4 regions of the Blautia sp. HCP3S3_H10_2 genome follow, and region 4 is predicted to be linked to each of the others. Evidence: predicted binding sites of a transcription regulator. Region 4 holds the regulator's gene; each other region holds the start of a gene.

Region 1 (4,380 bases), on a different contig from region 4:
CATATTTCTCGTTCAGAGCATCGAATCCAACACCCGGATCAGACTCTCTTACTTTATTAATGATAACTGCTCCTTCAAGACCAGCATTTGCTGCGATACGGAACAGTGGAGCTTCCAGTGCTTTCAGAATGATGTTTGCACCAGTCTTCTCGTCTCCCTCAAGGTTTGCTGCAAGTTTTGCAACTTCTTTGGAAGCGTGAATATAAGCAGATCCGCCACCTGCGATGATTCCTTCTTCAACTGCTGCTCTGGTAGCTGCAAGAGCATCTTCCATACGGAGTTTTGCTTCTTTCATCTCTGTCTCAGTAGCTGCACCAACACGTACAACTGCTACGCCGCCAGCCAGTTTTGCAAGTCTTTCCTGAAGTTTTTCTCTGTCGAAATCAGATTTTGTCTCTTCGATCTGTGCACGGATCTGGGCAACACGGTTGGCAATTGCCTCTTTGTCTCCCATACCGTCAACGATAACGGTTGTCTCTTTTGCAACTTTAACAGATTTTGCACGTCCTAACTGAGCCATTGTAGCATCTTTCAGTTCCAGACCAACCTCATCAGAGATTACAGTACCACCTGTCAGGATTGCGATATCCTGAAGCATTTCTTTTCTTCTGTCACCATAACCAGGAGCTTTTACAGCTACTACCTGGAAGGTTCCTCTTAACTTGTTAACGATCAGAGTGGTAAGAGCCTCGCCCTCAACATCCTCAGCGATGATAAGAAGTTTCGCACCAGCCTGCACGATCTGCTCCAGTAATGGAAGAACTTCCTGAATGTTGGAAATCTTCTTGTCTGTGATCAGGATATATGGATCTTCCAGAGTTGCTTCCATCTTTTCCATATCAGTTGACATATATGCGGAAATATATCCACGGTCAAACTGCATACCTTCTACAAGATCAAGCTCTGTGTGCATGGTCTTGGACTCTTCTACAGTGATAACACCATCGTTGGAAACTTTCTCCATTGCATTTGCAACCAGCTCTCCAACCTCTTTGTCACCAGCAGAAATAGATGCAACGTTTGCTATCTGTTTCTTTCCGCTTACTTTCTGGCTCATGTTCTTGATAGCCTCTACAGCAGCGTCTGTAGCTTTCTTCATACCACGTCTCATAACGATCGGGTTAGCACCTGCTGCCAGGTTCTTCATTCCCTCGTGAACCATTGCCTGTGCAAGTACGGTAGCAGTTGTGGTACCATCACCAGCTACATCATTTGTCTTGGAAGCAACTTCTTTGATCAGCTGGGCACCCATGTTCTCAAAAGCATCCTCAAGCTCGATCTCTTTTGCGATAGTAACACCATCGTTTGTGATAAGCGGAGCACCGAACTGTTTGTCAAGTACAACATTTCTTCCTTTCGGTCCAAGTGTTACTCTGACTGTATCTGCAAGTTTATTTACACCAGCCTCTAATGCGGTTCTGGCTTCTGCGCCATATTTAATCTCTTTAGCCATGATCAATCATCCTCCTGATTTTAAATCTGTTTTCAAAAACTTATTTTACAATTGCAAGAATGTCACTCTGTTTTACAATGATATATTCCTCGCCGTCAAGCTTCACTTCTGTTCCTGAATATTTGGAATAGATAACCTTGTCGCCTACAGCAACTTCCATTTTTATTTCTTTGCCATCTACTACTCCGCCAGGTCCTACAGCGATTACTTCTGCCTGCTGTGGTTTCTCCTGTGCCTGTCCCGGAAGAACGATACCGGATTTTGTTGTCTCTTCTGCTTCTAACTGTTTTAATACAACTCTGTCACCTAATGGAACTAATTTCATGATCTATGTCCTCCTTTAGAATTGCTTTTCTATTTTACTAGCACTCATTATTGCCGAGTGCTAATCACTGTTCATTATATTATTGAATTATTGGCTTTTGTGCAACTCTTTTCATTGTTGTATTTTTAAGTATACTCTTTTATATGCTCTTATATTCTCTTATTTTCTTCTTTTTTCTCACTTTAATAATTTTCTAAAACTTTTTATCTTGCTTCATGCTGCATCTATTACACAAGAAAGAATCCTGCTTTGCAGGATTCTCCGCCTGCGGCGGGTCGCTATAAGCGACATCTACCTTTCCGCCGCAGTGCGATCCTGCCCGGCAGGGCTTTTTATGCTATAGGGAATTCCAACGGAATTTCCTATAGCATAAAAAAGAACTGTTTCCCAATTTCTCGAAAAACAGTTCTGTGTTTGAAAAAGCCTCTAGTATATCTCAGGCTTTTTTATTTCTCTGTGCCTTAATTTCTTCCAGTTCATCAAAAATCACTTCATTCAGGACCTTGATATAGGTTCCTTTCATACCTGACGAACGGGATTCGATAACTCCTGCGCTTTCAAATTTGCGGAGCGCATTTACGATAACAGACCTGGTGATTCCCACCCTGTCTGCGATCTTGCTGGCAACCAGAATTCCCTCATCTCCGTCAAGCTCATCAAAAATGTGGATGATTGCTTCCAGTTCAGAGAAAGAAAGGGTATTAAACGCAGATTTCACAACCTGTTTCTTACGGTCTTCCTCAGCATTCTCCTCATGTACAGCTCTCATCATCTCAAGCCCTACTACTGTCGTTCCATACTCGCTGACAATAATATCCTCAATATCATATGGACGGTCCTTGCGGTACATGAATACAGTTCCAAGACGCTCCCCTGCGATATCAATGGGATTGATGATTCCCTGATAGCTGCTGGAAACGTGCTCGAAGCCCAGTGTCTGAAGATTCACATTCTCCTTGGTTGATAAAACACCTAAGAATCTTTCATTGAGAAGAGGGTCAACATGGCCGCCCACTTCATCAGCTATCAGCTCCTGGATTTCCTCAACGCCCGGGCAGAAGCTTACGCCGAGCACCTTGCCCTTCTTGCTTAAGACAAGGATATTGGAGCTTAAGGTGTCCATCAGGACCTGGCAGATATCATTAAAAACCACCTTACTGGAACTGCTGTTATGCAGAAGCTTATTGATTTTTCTTGTTTTATCAAGTAACTGAACGCTCATTTTGTCCTCCCTTCGCTTTTGTTCCGTTATTTTCACTTGTTAGCTTAATACTACACGTTTTTCGAACTATTTACAAGCTATTTTTTACTATTTTTCAATTTTGTTTAGCTTTTCTGAAAATATAACGTTTTTGAAACTATTCGTTAAACAACAGCAGTATCTGAAATTCCAAGTACCTTTTTATAGCGCAAAAAAGTCCCCCTTGCGTGGTTATACTCTCGCCACGCAGGAGAACTTTTCTTTTAAAATCCCTTAATTGTCTTTTTCCTCTTTTGGTCTGGCTTCTACATAGCCACAGGTCTCCTGGCTGCACACCAGTTTATTGCCTTTTTCCACCATATAACTTCCGCATACCGGGCACTTCTTGTCAGATGGCTTCTGCCAGGACATAAAATCACATTCCGGATTGTCCTCACAGCCATAATACTTACGGCCCTTCTTGGTCTTCTTCAGAACAACCTCCTTACCACACTTCGGGCACGCTACACCGATTTTTTCATAGTAAGGCTTGGTATTGCGGCACTCCGGGAATCCAGGGCATGCAAGAAATCTTCCGTGGGGACCATATTTGATCACCATATGACGGCCACAATTGTCGCAGACCACGTCTGTCTCTTCATCATGGATATCCACTTTCTCCAGTTCTTCCTGAGCTGCATCCACATCATGCTTCAGGTCTGGATAGAAGTTACGCACAACGGTCTTCCACTGGACAGTACCATTCTCGACGCAGTCAAGCAGTCCCTCCATAGTAGCAGTGAAATTCACATCCACAATACTTGGGAATGCCTGTTTCATAATACTGTTTACAACTTCCCCAAGCTCTGTCACATAAAGATTACGCTGCTCCTTGGAAACATAACGGCGGCTGATGATGGTAGTGATCGTCGGTGCATAAGTACTTGGACGGCCGATTCCCAGTTCTTCCATGGTCTTTACCAGGGAAGCCTCTGTATAATGCGCCGGCGGCTGGGTAAAATGCTGTTCCGGCTTTAATTCTTTCAGTTTCAGCTTCATGCCTTTGGTCAGGCTCTGGCTTAAAACATTGCTCTTCTTCATATCCTCTTCCTGCATGTACACAGAAAGGAAACCGTCAAATGCCACTTTTGAAGCAGATACGGTAAATGTATAATCCCCGCCAGCTACTTTTACAGATGTAGTCTCATATCTGGCTGGTGCCATACGGCTTGCCGCAAACCGCTTCCAGATCAGCTGATACAGCCGGAACTGGTCTCTTGTAAGGGATTCTTTTATCTGTACAGGTGTACGGCTGATATCGGTAGGACGGATTGCCTCGTGGGCATCCTGGATCTTCTGCCCTTTCTTTACTGCCTTAACCGATTCAGACACATATTCTTCTCCGTACTGGCTTCCAATGTA
Region 2 (4,380 bases), on a different contig from region 4:
GTAATTCTTTTCATTTCCCAGATAAAACGCAATCATATCTACAAACTCACTGTTAGTAGGTCTGAATTCAAGAGGATATCCGGCAATCTGTTCCAGTCTCTCCCGATGATTTTCCCAGCATACATTTACAATTGTGCGGATATCATGTTCAATGTTAGATGGCTTGGATTTGAATTTCTTAGCAAGTCTCGGATAAATATCCTTGGTAATTTTCATTGGTCTTTCCTGAAATTCCATTGTCATATGTATGGCTTCTGCCACAAAATAATATCCTTTATATTTCGATGTTGCTCCTAGTTTACGTATCGTTCCGTATACCTCTCTCATTTTCGTCCCTCCCACAATAAGTTACAATTCGTGTTGCTTTTTTGCAGCCTGTAATATTTTCTGCACGATATGCGCGGTAATTACAGCCAGCAATTCATTTGCCTCTATATGTAATACGAATTAAATTTCTCTTTTTTAGCTTTTGGAGACAAAAATTAAGAAATTTGTAATATTTTTTAGTATTTTCGAGCTTTTCCGCTTACTTTCATGAAAAAGAAGGTTTCTTTTGTGTAATAGGGACTTCCAGAGAAATTTCCCATTACACAAAAACAGACACTCAAAATGATTTTCTCAAATTGAATATCTGTTTGAAATAAACTCTAATCCGGATTTATGCTGTTAATTTTTTACAATCTGAATTTATTGGTTTGGATTTCCTAGTCTGAATTATTTGGTCAGCATCAGAAGGATTTCATTGCTTCTCTGTACAAATCTTGTCATTTCTTCTGGTGAAAGCTGTTTATGGCTCAGCATAGCAAGATCATATAATTCTTCACAGATAACCGGTGTTTTCTCAGAATCCTTATTGCCTGCAACGAACTGTACAAGTGGATGTTTCGCATTGAGCACCAGTGTTTCCTGTCCACCAAACATAGACGGATCCATACCATACATATTATACATCTTCATCATATCCTGCATACGACGGCTTTCCTCAGAAAGAGTCATCATTGCAGCAACCTTCTCATTCTTCAGGTTCTCAACTTTTACTTCCAGTTTCTCATTCTTTAATGCACTTCTGAATACTTCAGTAAGTGTCTTGGAAGTTTCTTCATCAATAGCGTTCTCCTCACGAAGTTCTTCTGAAAGATCCGCATCAATTCTCTTAAACTGGATTGTCTGGTCTTTCTGCTCTAAATGGGAAATAAACGCGCTGTCGATGTTATGTTTCAGAACAACCGCATCCTTGCCAGCTTCACGGAACATATTGATATACTGGCTCTGCTGGACTTCATCTGTCACATAAAAGATTGTAGTCTTCTCTGGCTCTTTCTTCTCTTCATTGTCAGCTTTTGTCTCAGATGTTTCCTCTGTTTTTGCATCTTCGGCTTTGGCCTCTTCAGCCTTTGCAGCTTCCTCAGGTTTCTTGTTCTCTTCTATACAATCCTTCAGAGTAAGATATTTACCATCAATATTCTTAAAGAGAATATAGTCGTTCATCTTGTCTGCAAATTTGCTATCTTTAATGCAGCCGTACTTAATAAATGGGCTGATATCATCCCAGTATTTCTCATAGGACTCACGGTCTGTCTTGCACATTCCGGTAAGCTTATCTGCAACTTTCTTGGTAATATACTCTGAGATCTTCTTTACAAATCCATCATTCTGCAGTGCAGATCTAGATACATTCAGTGGAAGATCCGGGCAATCGATAACACCTTTGAGAAGAAGCAGGAATTCTGGAATTACTTCCTTGATGTTATCTGCGATAAATACCTGATTATTATACAGTTTAATCGTTCCTTCAATGGAATCATACTCTGTATTGATCTTAGGGAAGTACAAAATACCTTTCAGATTAAATGGATAATCCATGTTCAGATGAATCCAGAACAGTGGCTCCTTATAATCCATGAATACTTTACGGTAAAATTCCTTATATTCTTCATCTGTACAGCTATTCGGATGTTTCATCCATAATGGCTGCGGATCACTTAAGGATACCGGACGCTTGTTAATTTTAACTTTATCTTTGGCAGGAGATACTTCTACAACTTCTTTCTCTCCTTTATCATTCTCTTTTTCTTCTGTCTTAGCATCCTCATGGATATGTTCTACAACCACATCATCGTCACGAAGTTCGGACTCATCGATTGTCTCATATTCCTGCGGTGCATTTTCTTTGGAAAGATAGATATTTACCGGCATAAAAGAACAGTATTTCTCAATTACTTCTCTCATACGATATTCATTAGAAAATTCTGTGCTCTCATCATTTAAGAACAAAGTAATCTCAGTACCAACTGTGGTCTTATTACCGTCCTGCATATCATATTCTGTACCACCATCGCAGGTCCAATGTACCGGAGTAGCGCCTTCTTTATAAGAAAGGGTATCGATCTGGACTTCATCTGCTACCATAAATGCGGAATAGAAACCAAGTCCGAAATGACCAATGATCTGATCATCTGTGGTCTTATCCTTATATTTGGAAAGAAACTCTGTAGCGCCTGAAAAAGCGATCTGTGTAATATACTCTTCAACTTCATCAGAAGTCATACCAAGACCAGTATCGATAAACTTCAGGGTCTTCTCTTCTGGATTTACAATAACGTGTACTTCAGCTTTATAATCATCTGGAAGTGTATATTCACCCATAACATCCAGTTTCTTTAATTTCGTGATCGCATCACAACCATTGGAGATCAGCTCTCTTGCAAAAATGTCGTGATCAGAATATAACCATTTCTTTATAATTGGAAAAATATTTTCACTGTTAATTGATAAACTACCATGCTTCTCAGCCATGCAGCTCACTCTCCTTTGTCTTCTTAATTATATCAACTATAATAATACCAAAATGACTAAAAGTCAAGAAAAATTTAGCACTCATTTTAAATGAGTGCTAGTAATCTATTGTTATTCACTTTGCACCAAGCAACCGCTTAAAGAATGCCAAAAAGGAGCACCCTTTTCGGTGCTCCTTTCTGTTCATGCCCATTTCTGAAAGTAAATACTTTCTGAGCCATTATTATTTCTTTTTATTGCGGTATACAAGAATTCCTGCGATCAAAACAACCGCTACAATCAGAATGATCACAAATGGAAGAATCGGAGTATTATCTCCTGTCTTTACTGCTTTCTTCTGATTTGCATCTGACTTATCTGCAGCAGGTGTCAATGTCTGATTCGGGGATGCCTTTACTGTAAAGTTCACTTTTTTGGTATCCTGTGTACCTGTATTCACCCAGTTACTTCCATCAAATTTCTGCTGGTTATAGGTAACTGTCAATGTATAATCTCCAGTCTTACCCATACGGAAGGTTGCAGAATACGGTGCGCCATCCCAGCTTCTTGTCTCAAGAACTTCCCAATTCAATGGCAGGTATCTTACATCTCCCTTGATCGGGTTCTCAATATCTGAGCCAGCACCAACTGCAGTAAAGGTTATTTTGGTTTCTGTAGTATAATCTCCATCGGAGCTGATTCCAGTGATCGTATTAGCTGCTGCATCTGAGACGATTGGTCCACGTTTTACAGATACATTTACGGATACAACCAGACTCAGATTATCTGGATTTGTAACTCCGTCTGGAAGAACCACGGTACCATTTACTGAGAATTTCTGAGCATCTGTACTCTTCTGATTATATGCGCAGCCCTTTACATCCCAATTTACAGATGCATTCATATCACCTTTATTGGTAGTGATCTTAACTGTAGATGGAAGCTGTAATCCATCAGCAGATTTCTCCACTCCATTTGCCACGCTGATATCTGATACCTTGCCAACTGCAGTAAGCTTAGTCGCTGCTTCTGTTACAGTAAAGCTTACCGGAATATTGTAGGAATCCAGCTGATCTGTTTTAATAGAAACCGTCTGGTTATAAGTTCCTGCTGTCAGTCCAACAGCTGGAGCAACGGTAAATGTCACGTTCTGATCTGCACTTGCTTCCAGTTCTGTCTGGGACGGAGCACTTACAGTGAATTCACCGTTTCCGCTTACAGCTACAGTGATACCGGTCAGTTTTACATTTCCATTATTTGAAATGCTGACTGTCTTAGATGCTGGAGCTTCTGTATATCCAGCTTCTTTACTGTCAAAATTTACTTCTGTAACGTCTGTAGTAAGTGATGGAGCCGGCTTTTCCTGTACTGTATAGGTTACTGGAATAGTCAGTAATGTTGTCTTTGAAGATGAATCTGCAATGATGATATTTTCTGTTATAGTACCTACTGTACTGGTATCTACAGGCTGTACCGTTAACACTGCAGTTGTACTTCCATCAGCTGGGAGATCTGTTCTGTCAAGTGCAGCCTGTACCTTTCCACTTTCTGTAGAAACTTCAAGATTTACAGTTCCTGTTCCATTGTTTTTCAGTACAACCGTCT
Region 3 (4,380 bases), on a different contig from region 4:
TCATTTCATATAAAAATAATAAAAGAGAACAAAAAGAGGAGATGTACCAGCCATCTCCCCATTTTGTTGCTCTCCAGTTATTTGATTTTACCTGTTCTCTTTAATACATTTCCGGCTGTGGCTGCGGCGCAGGTGTATTTTCTTTAATGTCCGCTACCGCAGCTTCTGTAGTAAGAAGTGTAGCTGCCACACTTACCGCATTCATTAATGCGTTCTTTGTTACCTTCACCGGATCAATAATACCCTGTTTCATCATATCCACAAAGGTTTCTGAGGCTGCATCAAATCCCATGCCAGGCTCACTCTTCTTTACCTTGTCTACGATAACCGGGCCTTCCAGACCGGCATTTTCCACAATCGTATACAGTGGTGCTTCCAGTGCCTTTGCTACGATTCCGGCTCCGGTCTTCTCATCACCCTCCAGAGCTGCCAACAGTTCCTCTACCTTTTTCTGTGCATGGATATATGCAGATCCGCCGCCGCAGATAATGCCTTCCGATACGGCTGCTTTTGTTGCGTTCATGGCATCTTCCATGCGGTATTTAGCTTCCTTCATTTCTGTTTCTGTTGCCGCGCCGACACGGATCACTGCAACGCCTCCGCCCATCTTAGCGATACGATCCATGAGTTTATCTTTATCAAAATCGGATGTTGTTTCAGCCATCTGTCTCTTCAGGCTGGCAATGCGTGCATCAATGTCTTCCTTGTTCCCGGCACCGTCTACGATCGTAGTATTTTCCTTTGTAACCTTTACAGATTTTGCACGGCCAAGCATGTCCATCGTGGTATCTTTAAGTTCAAGTCCCAGATCTTCCATGATCACCTGACCGCCGGTAAGTGTTGCGATATCTTCAAGCATTGCCTTTCTGCTGTCACCATATCCCGGTGCCTTTACAGCAACGACCTTCAGAGTGCCTCTCAGTCTGTTGACAATCAATGTGGTAAGTGCCTCTCCCTCCACATCTTCTGCAATGATCAGGAGTTCTTTCCTCTCTCTCATCACATTTTCCAAAACAGGAAGGATATCCTGGATGTTTGAAATCTTCTTATCTGTCATGAGGATATAAGGATCCTCCATGTTGGCGATCATTTTTTCTTTATCATCACACATGTATCCGGAAAGATATCCATTGTCAAACTGCATACCTTCGACTAAGTCGATCTCCGTCTTCATGGTCTTTGATTCTTCAATCGTAATAACGCCGTTCTCTCCGACTTTTTCCATTGCATCGGCAATCATCTCACCGACTTCTTCATTACCGGAAGAGATTGCAGCTACTTTTGCAATATGATCCTTACCGGTAACAGGATGGCTCATTTCTTCAATTGCCTGCACAGCCACATCTGCTGCCTTCTTCATTCCTTTTCTTAAAACAATGGCATTTGCACCTGCTGCGATATTTTTCATTCCTTCTTTTACAAGTGCCTGTGCCAGAACTGTAGCTGTTGTTGTTCCATCTCCTGCAATGTCGTTTGTCTTGGTAGCCACCTCTTTTACAAGCTGTGCGCCCATATTTTCAAAACGATCTTCCAGTTCGATCTCTTTTGCAATGGTCACACCATCGTTTGTAATTAATGGTGCACCGTAAGATTTATCCAGTACAACATTTCTTCCTTTTGGCCCCAATGTTACCTTTACTGTATCTGCCAGTCTGTCTACACCGGCCTCCATCTTTTTTCGAACATCAATATCAAAACTAATCTCTTTTGCCATGATAATTTCCTTCTTTCAACACTTTCTATTTCTCTACAATTGCCAGAATATCGTCCTGACTTACAATTTTATATTCTTCGTCGCCAATTTTTACTTCTGTGCCGCCGTATTCAGAAATAATGACTTTATCTCCTTCTTTTACCTGCATGGGAACTTTCTGTCCGTCTTTACATTTTCCCGGACCAACTGCGATTACTACAGCTTCCTGCGATTTTTCTTTTGCGCTGTCTGGCAGAATGATTCCTGATTCTGTCTTTTCTTCAACATCCTGATACTGAAGAACTACTTTGTCACCCAATGGTTTTAATTTCATATGAATAACCTGCCTTTCTTTTGTTAGCACTCTTGCTTGTTGAGTGCCATCGTGTTTCGCAAAAAATATGTTTCTTGCGAAACATGTTTTATTTTTAAATTATTTATTTTTAAAGTATTATATCACCTGTATTTCTCTTGTCAATAGGTTTCCAAAATAATTTAAAAAAGATGCGAAGCACCTTAACCATTACTTTGCATCTTTTGATCATCTAAATTAATTCATTTATATTTTTCCTGATTTTTTCCGATACTTCCCGAAAAACCTTCAATTCTTCTTCCGACACACCTTTTAAAATCATCCCGTTCATTGCTTCCCTTCTCTTCGTCATTTCTGTTACCAGATCCTTCGCATAATCAGATATTTCATAATGAATATATCTTCTATCATTCTTATCCGGTATCGCAATAAGATAATTTCTCCTGCAGAGACTGTCAACTGCCTGCGAAATATGTCCACGGTTCATCATCAACTGATGGTGGATATCCGTAGAGGTATTATGTGTTCCGCATTTTGACAGGAAGTATAATATCTCCAGTTCTGCTCTTTTCATATCATATTTTTCTCGTAATTCAACGCTCTGTTCCTCTAACAGCTTTTTAAACTGTCCTCCCTGCAATATGATATCAATTTGTGTATCCATTTAGTTCAGCTTCTTTCAATGTTTTTTTCATTCTATCACAAGTTTAATAATTCGTCACCATTTAATTTTAAACGACTTTTTTGTTTCCTCTTAATTAATGATTAACATCTGGAATCTATTCCGCTGAATCTAATATCAGTAATTATTTTATTTCGCAAAGTTCACAAAATCTTCACACAATTATTAGCACTCTCTATTGACGAGTGCTAATTCATATGTTATATTACACATAGAACAAAGAAAGAGAATATGATTTTTCTTCCTGATATTCATAAATCAACACTTCGGGTTTCTCCGATAGTGCAAACTTTAGTTTATGTCATGAAAGGAGATATGACTTATGTTAATGCCTAGTATTTTTGGAGAAAATTTATTTGATGATTTTATGGATGATTTTGCTTTTCCGGACATCGATAAAAAATTGTATGGAAAACATGCTCCCCATATCATGAAGACTGATGTGAAGGAAGAAGACAACGCTTACGAAGTGGCAATTGATCTTCCTGGATTTAAGAAAGACGAGATTCAGATCCAGCTTGAAAACGGTTATGTAACTGTAAGTGCAGCAAAAGGTCTGGATAAAGATGAAAAAGATAAGGAAGGAAAATATATCCGCCGCGAGCGTTATACCGGAAATGTAAGCAGAAGCTTTTATGTAGGAAATAATGTTCAGAGAGAAGACATCCATCCGAAATTTGAAAATGGTATTCTTTCCTTTACTGTTCCAAAAGAGCAGAAGGCAGTAGAAAACAACTCACATTATATTTCCATCGAAGGTTAATCTCAAACGGGCAGGGAATAAAACCCCTGCCTGTTTTAAAAGCCAAATGCAATCGGAAAAGAGGTTTTTGATATGAGTAAAACGACATCAAGAGTATTATGGATTTTAGCCGGAATCTTTCTGATTATAACCGGGATCGGATGTTTGAGGAATCCCGGAAAAATTCTTTATGGTCTTCCCATTATCTTTGGAGTTGCCATGATGTTTTCCGGCATTATAGATATTGTGATATTTGCAGCCGGTCATGATTATATGGCAGGATCTGGCTGGTTTCTTGCTGACGGCATTCTAACCGTACTGATGTCTTTATTCATTTTGGGAAATGGATGGTTTACAGCAATGACTATTTCCTTTATTTTAGGAATGTGGCTGATTTTTTCAGGTATCACCAAACTGGTTAATTCCTTTGACCTTCAAAAACTGGGAGTAAAGGGCTGGGGCTGGTTTACAGTACTTGGAATCCTTCTGACTGTGATTGGTTTTCTGTCATTCACACATCCATTTGCAAGTATTGCAGCTATGGCCTGGGTAATCGGATTTTTCCTGATCCTACAGGGTATTGTATCTGTCATGCGTGGATGCTTTTCCAATCGCTTCTGGATGTAAAATATAACAAAAAATAACATTGCCAAGGAGGAAAAAAGGCACCTCTTCATATAGATTCGGCTGCATACAAAATTGTGTGCAGCCTTTTTTAACGAATGCCTAATTCCAAAAACAATTTGAATATTCTTGTGCGATGAAATCGCACTTCCGGAAATCTGGAAATCAGATGTTTGGGAAGTGGAAATCATCTTATGCGAGTTTACTCGCGTAATGTTTTATTGCTAACTTCCCATGTTTTTCCTACTCAAACCAAAACGCGCCATCAATCACATGCTTTCTGCCAACTGTTCCTGTGTAATATTCTTTTCTTTTCGAAGCTCTTT
Region 4 (4,380 bases):
GCGAGGGAGGTTACTGTGAACAGAAACTGGATGGAATAGAAGACAAAGTCTGGCAGAAAGAAACGGGAATTGACAGAAATGGTAATTGTGCAGTATCTTTGAAGAGGAAAAAGAGTAAAGTATTTACAGAATCCGGAGATCAGAGATGGAAAAAAAGCCAGAAAATAAGGGATATGTATTGCGAAAATTGTTTTTCGCTTCGTTGTATTTAAGTACCTTCACTTTTGGAGGCGGATATGTGATCGTTACTTTATTAAAGGAAAAGTTTGTAGATCAATATCACTGGATCGATGAGGAGGAGATGCTGGATCTGGTGGCAATTGCCCAGTCCTCGCCTGGTGCGGTGGCGGTAAATGGAGCAATCGTAGTGGGCTATAAGCTGGGAGGGATTCCGGGAATGGTACTATCTGTTCTTGGTGCGATTCTTCCGCCGATGGTGATTTTGTCGTTGATTTCCATGTTTTATAATGCCTTTCGTTCCAATTTTTATATTGCAGTTCTTTTAAAAGGCATGACTGCAGGTGTTGGAGCAGTCATTATTTCAGTGGTTTATGATATGGGAAAAAAGATCGTGAAAGCAAAGGACTGGGTGAATGTGGTGATTATGGCCGCCAGCTTTTGTGCCAGCTATTTCCTGAACGTAAATATTATATACATTATACTTGCAGTTGCGCTATTTGGAATGGTGCGTACATTAATAAGAGGAGACCGGGAAAAATGATTTATTTACAGCTTTTTTTCAGCTTTCTTAAAATCGGGGCATTCAGCTTTGGTGGCGGATACGCAGCAATGCCACTGATACAGGAACAGGTAGTAAGTCTTCATTCCTGGCTTTCCATGGAAGCATTTACAGACCTTGTAACGATCGCAGAGATGACTCCGGGACCGATCGCAGTAAATTCCGCAACATTTGTGGGAAGCCAGATCGCAGGTCCACTTGGAGCAGTAACAGCCACTTTGGGCTGCATCCTTCCATCTTGTATCATTGTGACATTTCTTGCATATATTTACACGAAATACCGCAATCTGTCGCTGCTTCAGGGAACGCTGGCGTCGCTCCGTCCGGCAATAGTAGCGATGATCGCCAAAGCAGGGGTGGCAATTCTCATATCTTCATTTTTTATAGATGGAACAATAAGCCTGGTATACCAGAATGTATGTGTGAGAATGATCCTCTTTTTTGCAGGGGCACTTGTACTTCTTAGAAAAATGAAGATGAATCCTATATTGGTTATGGTACTTTGTGGTGTGGCAAATGTGGCCTATGTAGTTATTACAGGCGGTATATGAAAGGAGAAAAAATGAATATTTGTGTTTATGGTGCATCAAGCGCAAAATTGGAAGCAGTTTATTATGAAAAAACAGAAGAACTGGGCAGGGCAATGGGAAAAAGAGGACATGGCCTTGTGTTTGGCGGTGGAGCTACGGGAATGATGGGAGCTGCTGCAAGAGGTGTTGCAGAAGAAAATGGATATATAATAGGAATTGCGCCGCGCTTTTTTGACCAGCCGGGGGTACTTTTTGAGAACTGCACAGAATTTATCTTTACAGAAACCATGAGAGAGAGGAAAAAGCTTCTGGAAGAAAAGTCCGATGCCACAGTAGTAGCACCAGGCGGAATCGGAACTTACGAGGAATTTTTTGAGATCCTGACATTAAAAAGCCTGAACCGGATAGACAGACCAATCGTTCTTTATAATATCAATGGCTATTATGATAAAATGAAAGCGTTGCTTGAGCATACGGTGGAGGAAAAGTTTATGGAGCCGTCTGTTATGAGTCTGATTGCATTTCTGAATAAGCCGGATGAGATACTGGACTACATAGAGCACTACAAAAACCACTAAAAAAGATGAAAAAAATTTGTAAAAAATATTGACAAATGGGATACTGAGGTGTATCTTAAGAGCATAGATGTTAGCACTCCTAAATAATGAGTGCTAACAAAGGAATTCAGGGAAGCCAGACGGGAGATAAGATATCAGGCATGACCGTCTGCTTTTCAGAAAGGAGCAGATATTTCATGGATGAAGTATTAGATGAGCGCAAACGGAAAATACTGAAAGCAATCATCAAGACTTATATGGAAACTGGTGAGCCGGTAGGTTCCAGAACCATTTCCAAGTATCCGGATTTAAATGTCAGCTCTGCTACAATCCGAAATGAGATGTCCGACCTGACGGATATGGGCTATATTGTACAGCCCCACACCTCAGCCGGAAGAATTCCATCAGATAAAGGCTATCGCCTTTATGTGGATGAGCTTACCAGGGAGAAGGAAGCCGAGATCGCAGAGATCCGCGATATGATGATTGAAAAGTCAGATAAGATGGATAAGGTATTGAAGCAGGTTGCTAAAGTACTTGCCAATAATACCAATTATGCGACCATGGTTGCAGTTCCCCAGTATAAAGGAAGTACCTTGAAGTTCATTCAGCTTTCACGTGTCAATGAAAGACAGCTGATTGCCGTAGTTGTATGTGAAGGCAATGTGATCCGGAACCAGATCATTAATATTGATGAGGAGATGGATGACCAGACGATCCTGAAGCTGAATCTTCTTCTTAATACGAACCTGAACGGTGTTCCTATCCAGGACATCAATCTTGGCATGATCGCCAGACTGAAAGAACAGGCTGGAAGCCACAGCGGTGTGGTTGCAAATGTGCTGGACGCAGTTGCAGCTACCATTCATGTGGATGAAGAAGATATGAAGGTATATACATCGGGAGCGACTAACATATTTAAGTATCCTGAGCTTGCAGATACATCCAAGGCAAGCGAGCTGATTTCTACTTTTGAGGATAAGCAGGAGCTTGCGGATATGGTTCGTGAGGAAATGGGAGATCCTAAGAGTACAGGAGTTCAGGTTTATATCGGAGATGAAGTTCCGGTACGTACCATGAAGGACTGCAGTGTGGTGACAGCTACTTACGAGCTGGGTGATGGAATGCGCGGAACCATTGGAATCATTGGTCCGAAGCGGATGGATTACGAGAATGTGGTAGACAGCTTGAAGAAATTAAAAGTCCAGCTTGATGAAATGGTAAATAAGAAAACCTAGAAAGGCGGTTGAAAGCGTGTCAGAAGAAATGAATAAAGAAGCCGAAGTACAGGAAGAAGCAGTTGATATTCCGGTAACCGACGGAAGTGAAGAAGAGGCAGCAGACACAGCCCAGACATCAGAAGAAGCTTCGAAGGAAACCGAAGAGGCAGCCGATACAGAAGAAACGAAGCAGCCAGACCAGGAGACCGAAGAGTCAAAAGAACCGGAAAATAAGACGAAAACTTCTTTCTTCGGTAAGAAGAAAAAAGAAAAAGATAAATTTGAACAGCAGATCGAGGAACTTACAGACAGACTGAAGCGCAGCATGGCTGAATTTGATAATTACCGCAAAAGAACGGAGAAAGAAAAATCCAGCATGTACATCATTGGTGCGAAAGACATCGTCGAGAAGATGCTTCCCATTGTGGATAACTTCGAAAGAGGTCTTGCACAGGCACCGGAAGATGATCCTTTTGCTGAAGGCATGAAGATGATCTACAAACAGATGATGACAGCGTTTGATGAGATGGGCGTAAAGCCAATCGAAACTGTAGGTAAGGAATTTGACCCGAATCTGCATAATGCAGTCATGCATGTAGAAGACGAATCCGTTGGTGAGAACATCGTTGTGGAGGAATTCCAGAAAGGATACACTTACAAAGATTTCGTCGTAAGACACAGCATGGTAAAGGTTGCGAATTGAGCGAAAGCAACTTAGTGAAGGCGAGCAGGATGCGAAGCCTGAACTTAGTGCGAGCTCGTTCAATCTCACTTAATGAGAGCAAGCCGTAGGCGCAGACCGAATTTAGTGAATTGAACTTCCTTAAAAAGACATTTTACAACATTCAGAATAGATAATCCAATATGAAACAGGAGGAAAATTATCATGGGAAAAATCATTGGTATTGACTTAGGTACAACAAACAGCTGTGTAGCTGTTATGGAAGGTGGACAGCCGACCGTTATCGCAAATACAGAAGGATCCAGAACAACACCATCAGTTGTAGCATTTACAAAAACTGGTGAGCGTCTGGTAGGTGAGCCTGCAAAACGTCAGGCAGTAACAAACGCAGAGAAAACAATCTCCTCTATCAAGAGAGAGATGGGTACAGATTACCGTGTAACAATCGACGATAAGAAATATTCCCCACAGGAAATTTCAGCTATGATCCTTCAGAAACTGAAAAAAGATGCTGAGGGATACCTTGGAGAATCTGTTACAGAGGCAGTTATCACTGTTCCTGCATATTTCAATGATGCACAGCGTCAGGCAACCAAAGATGCTGGTAAGATTGCAGGCCTTGATGTAAAACGTATCATCAACGAGCCTACAG

What was found. The regulator HrcA, encoded in region 4, represses chaperone genes, less so after heat shock. The targets are predictions, from matches to a motif close to TGTTAGCACTCNNNNNNNNNGAGTGCTAACA.
Region 1: groES (co-chaperone GroES) is a predicted target of HrcA. The motif match lies at 1,814-1,844, and genes of this name have one in related genera.
Region 2: htpG (molecular chaperone HtpG) is a predicted target of HrcA. The motif match lies at 2,869-2,899, and genes of this name have one in related genera.
Region 3: ACTQWB_RS11155 (co-chaperone GroES) is a predicted target of HrcA. The motif match lies at 2,049-2,079, and genes of this name have one in related genera.

The regions. Positions count from the first base shown of each region.
Region 1 covers NZ_JBQKCL010000013.1:44,806-49,185, reverse strand. Annotated here, with positions in the region: gene groL (chaperonin GroEL) at 1-1,453, opposite strand, end outside; gene groES (co-chaperone GroES) at 1,494-1,778, opposite strand; gene codY (GTP-sensing pleiotropic transcriptional regulator CodY) at 2,215-3,000, opposite strand; gene topA (type I DNA topoisomerase) at 3,253-4,380, opposite strand, start outside.
Region 2 covers NZ_JBQKCL010000013.1:89,344-93,723, reverse strand. Annotated here, with positions in the region: gene ACTQWB_RS14160 (sporulation initiation factor Spo0A C-terminal domain-containing protein) at 1-327, opposite strand, end outside; gene ACTQWB_RS14165 (DUF5721 family protein) at 1-4, shown strand, start outside; gene htpG (molecular chaperone HtpG) at 715-2,796, opposite strand; gene ACTQWB_RS14150 (hypothetical protein) at 3,020-4,380, opposite strand, start outside.
Region 3 covers NZ_JBQKCL010000009.1:5,855-10,234, reverse strand. Annotated here, with positions in the region: gene groL (chaperonin GroEL) at 101-1,714, opposite strand; gene ACTQWB_RS11155 (co-chaperone GroES) at 1,740-2,027, opposite strand; gene ACTQWB_RS11150 (MarR family winged helix-turn-helix transcriptional regulator) at 2,239-2,670, opposite strand; gene ACTQWB_RS11145 (Hsp20/alpha crystallin family protein) at 3,011-3,451, shown strand; gene ACTQWB_RS11140 (HdeD family acid-resistance protein) at 3,524-4,057, shown strand.
Region 4 covers NZ_JBQKCL010000014.1:45,513-49,892, reverse strand. Annotated here, with positions in the region: gene ACTQWB_RS14535 (chromate transporter) at 146-721, shown strand; gene ACTQWB_RS14530 (chromate transporter) at 718-1,290, shown strand; gene ACTQWB_RS14525 (TIGR00730 family Rossman fold protein) at 1,302-1,847, shown strand; gene hrcA (heat-inducible transcriptional repressor HrcA) at 2,024-3,064, shown strand; gene grpE (nucleotide exchange factor GrpE) at 3,093-3,749, shown strand; gene dnaK (molecular chaperone DnaK) at 3,933-4,380, shown strand, end outside.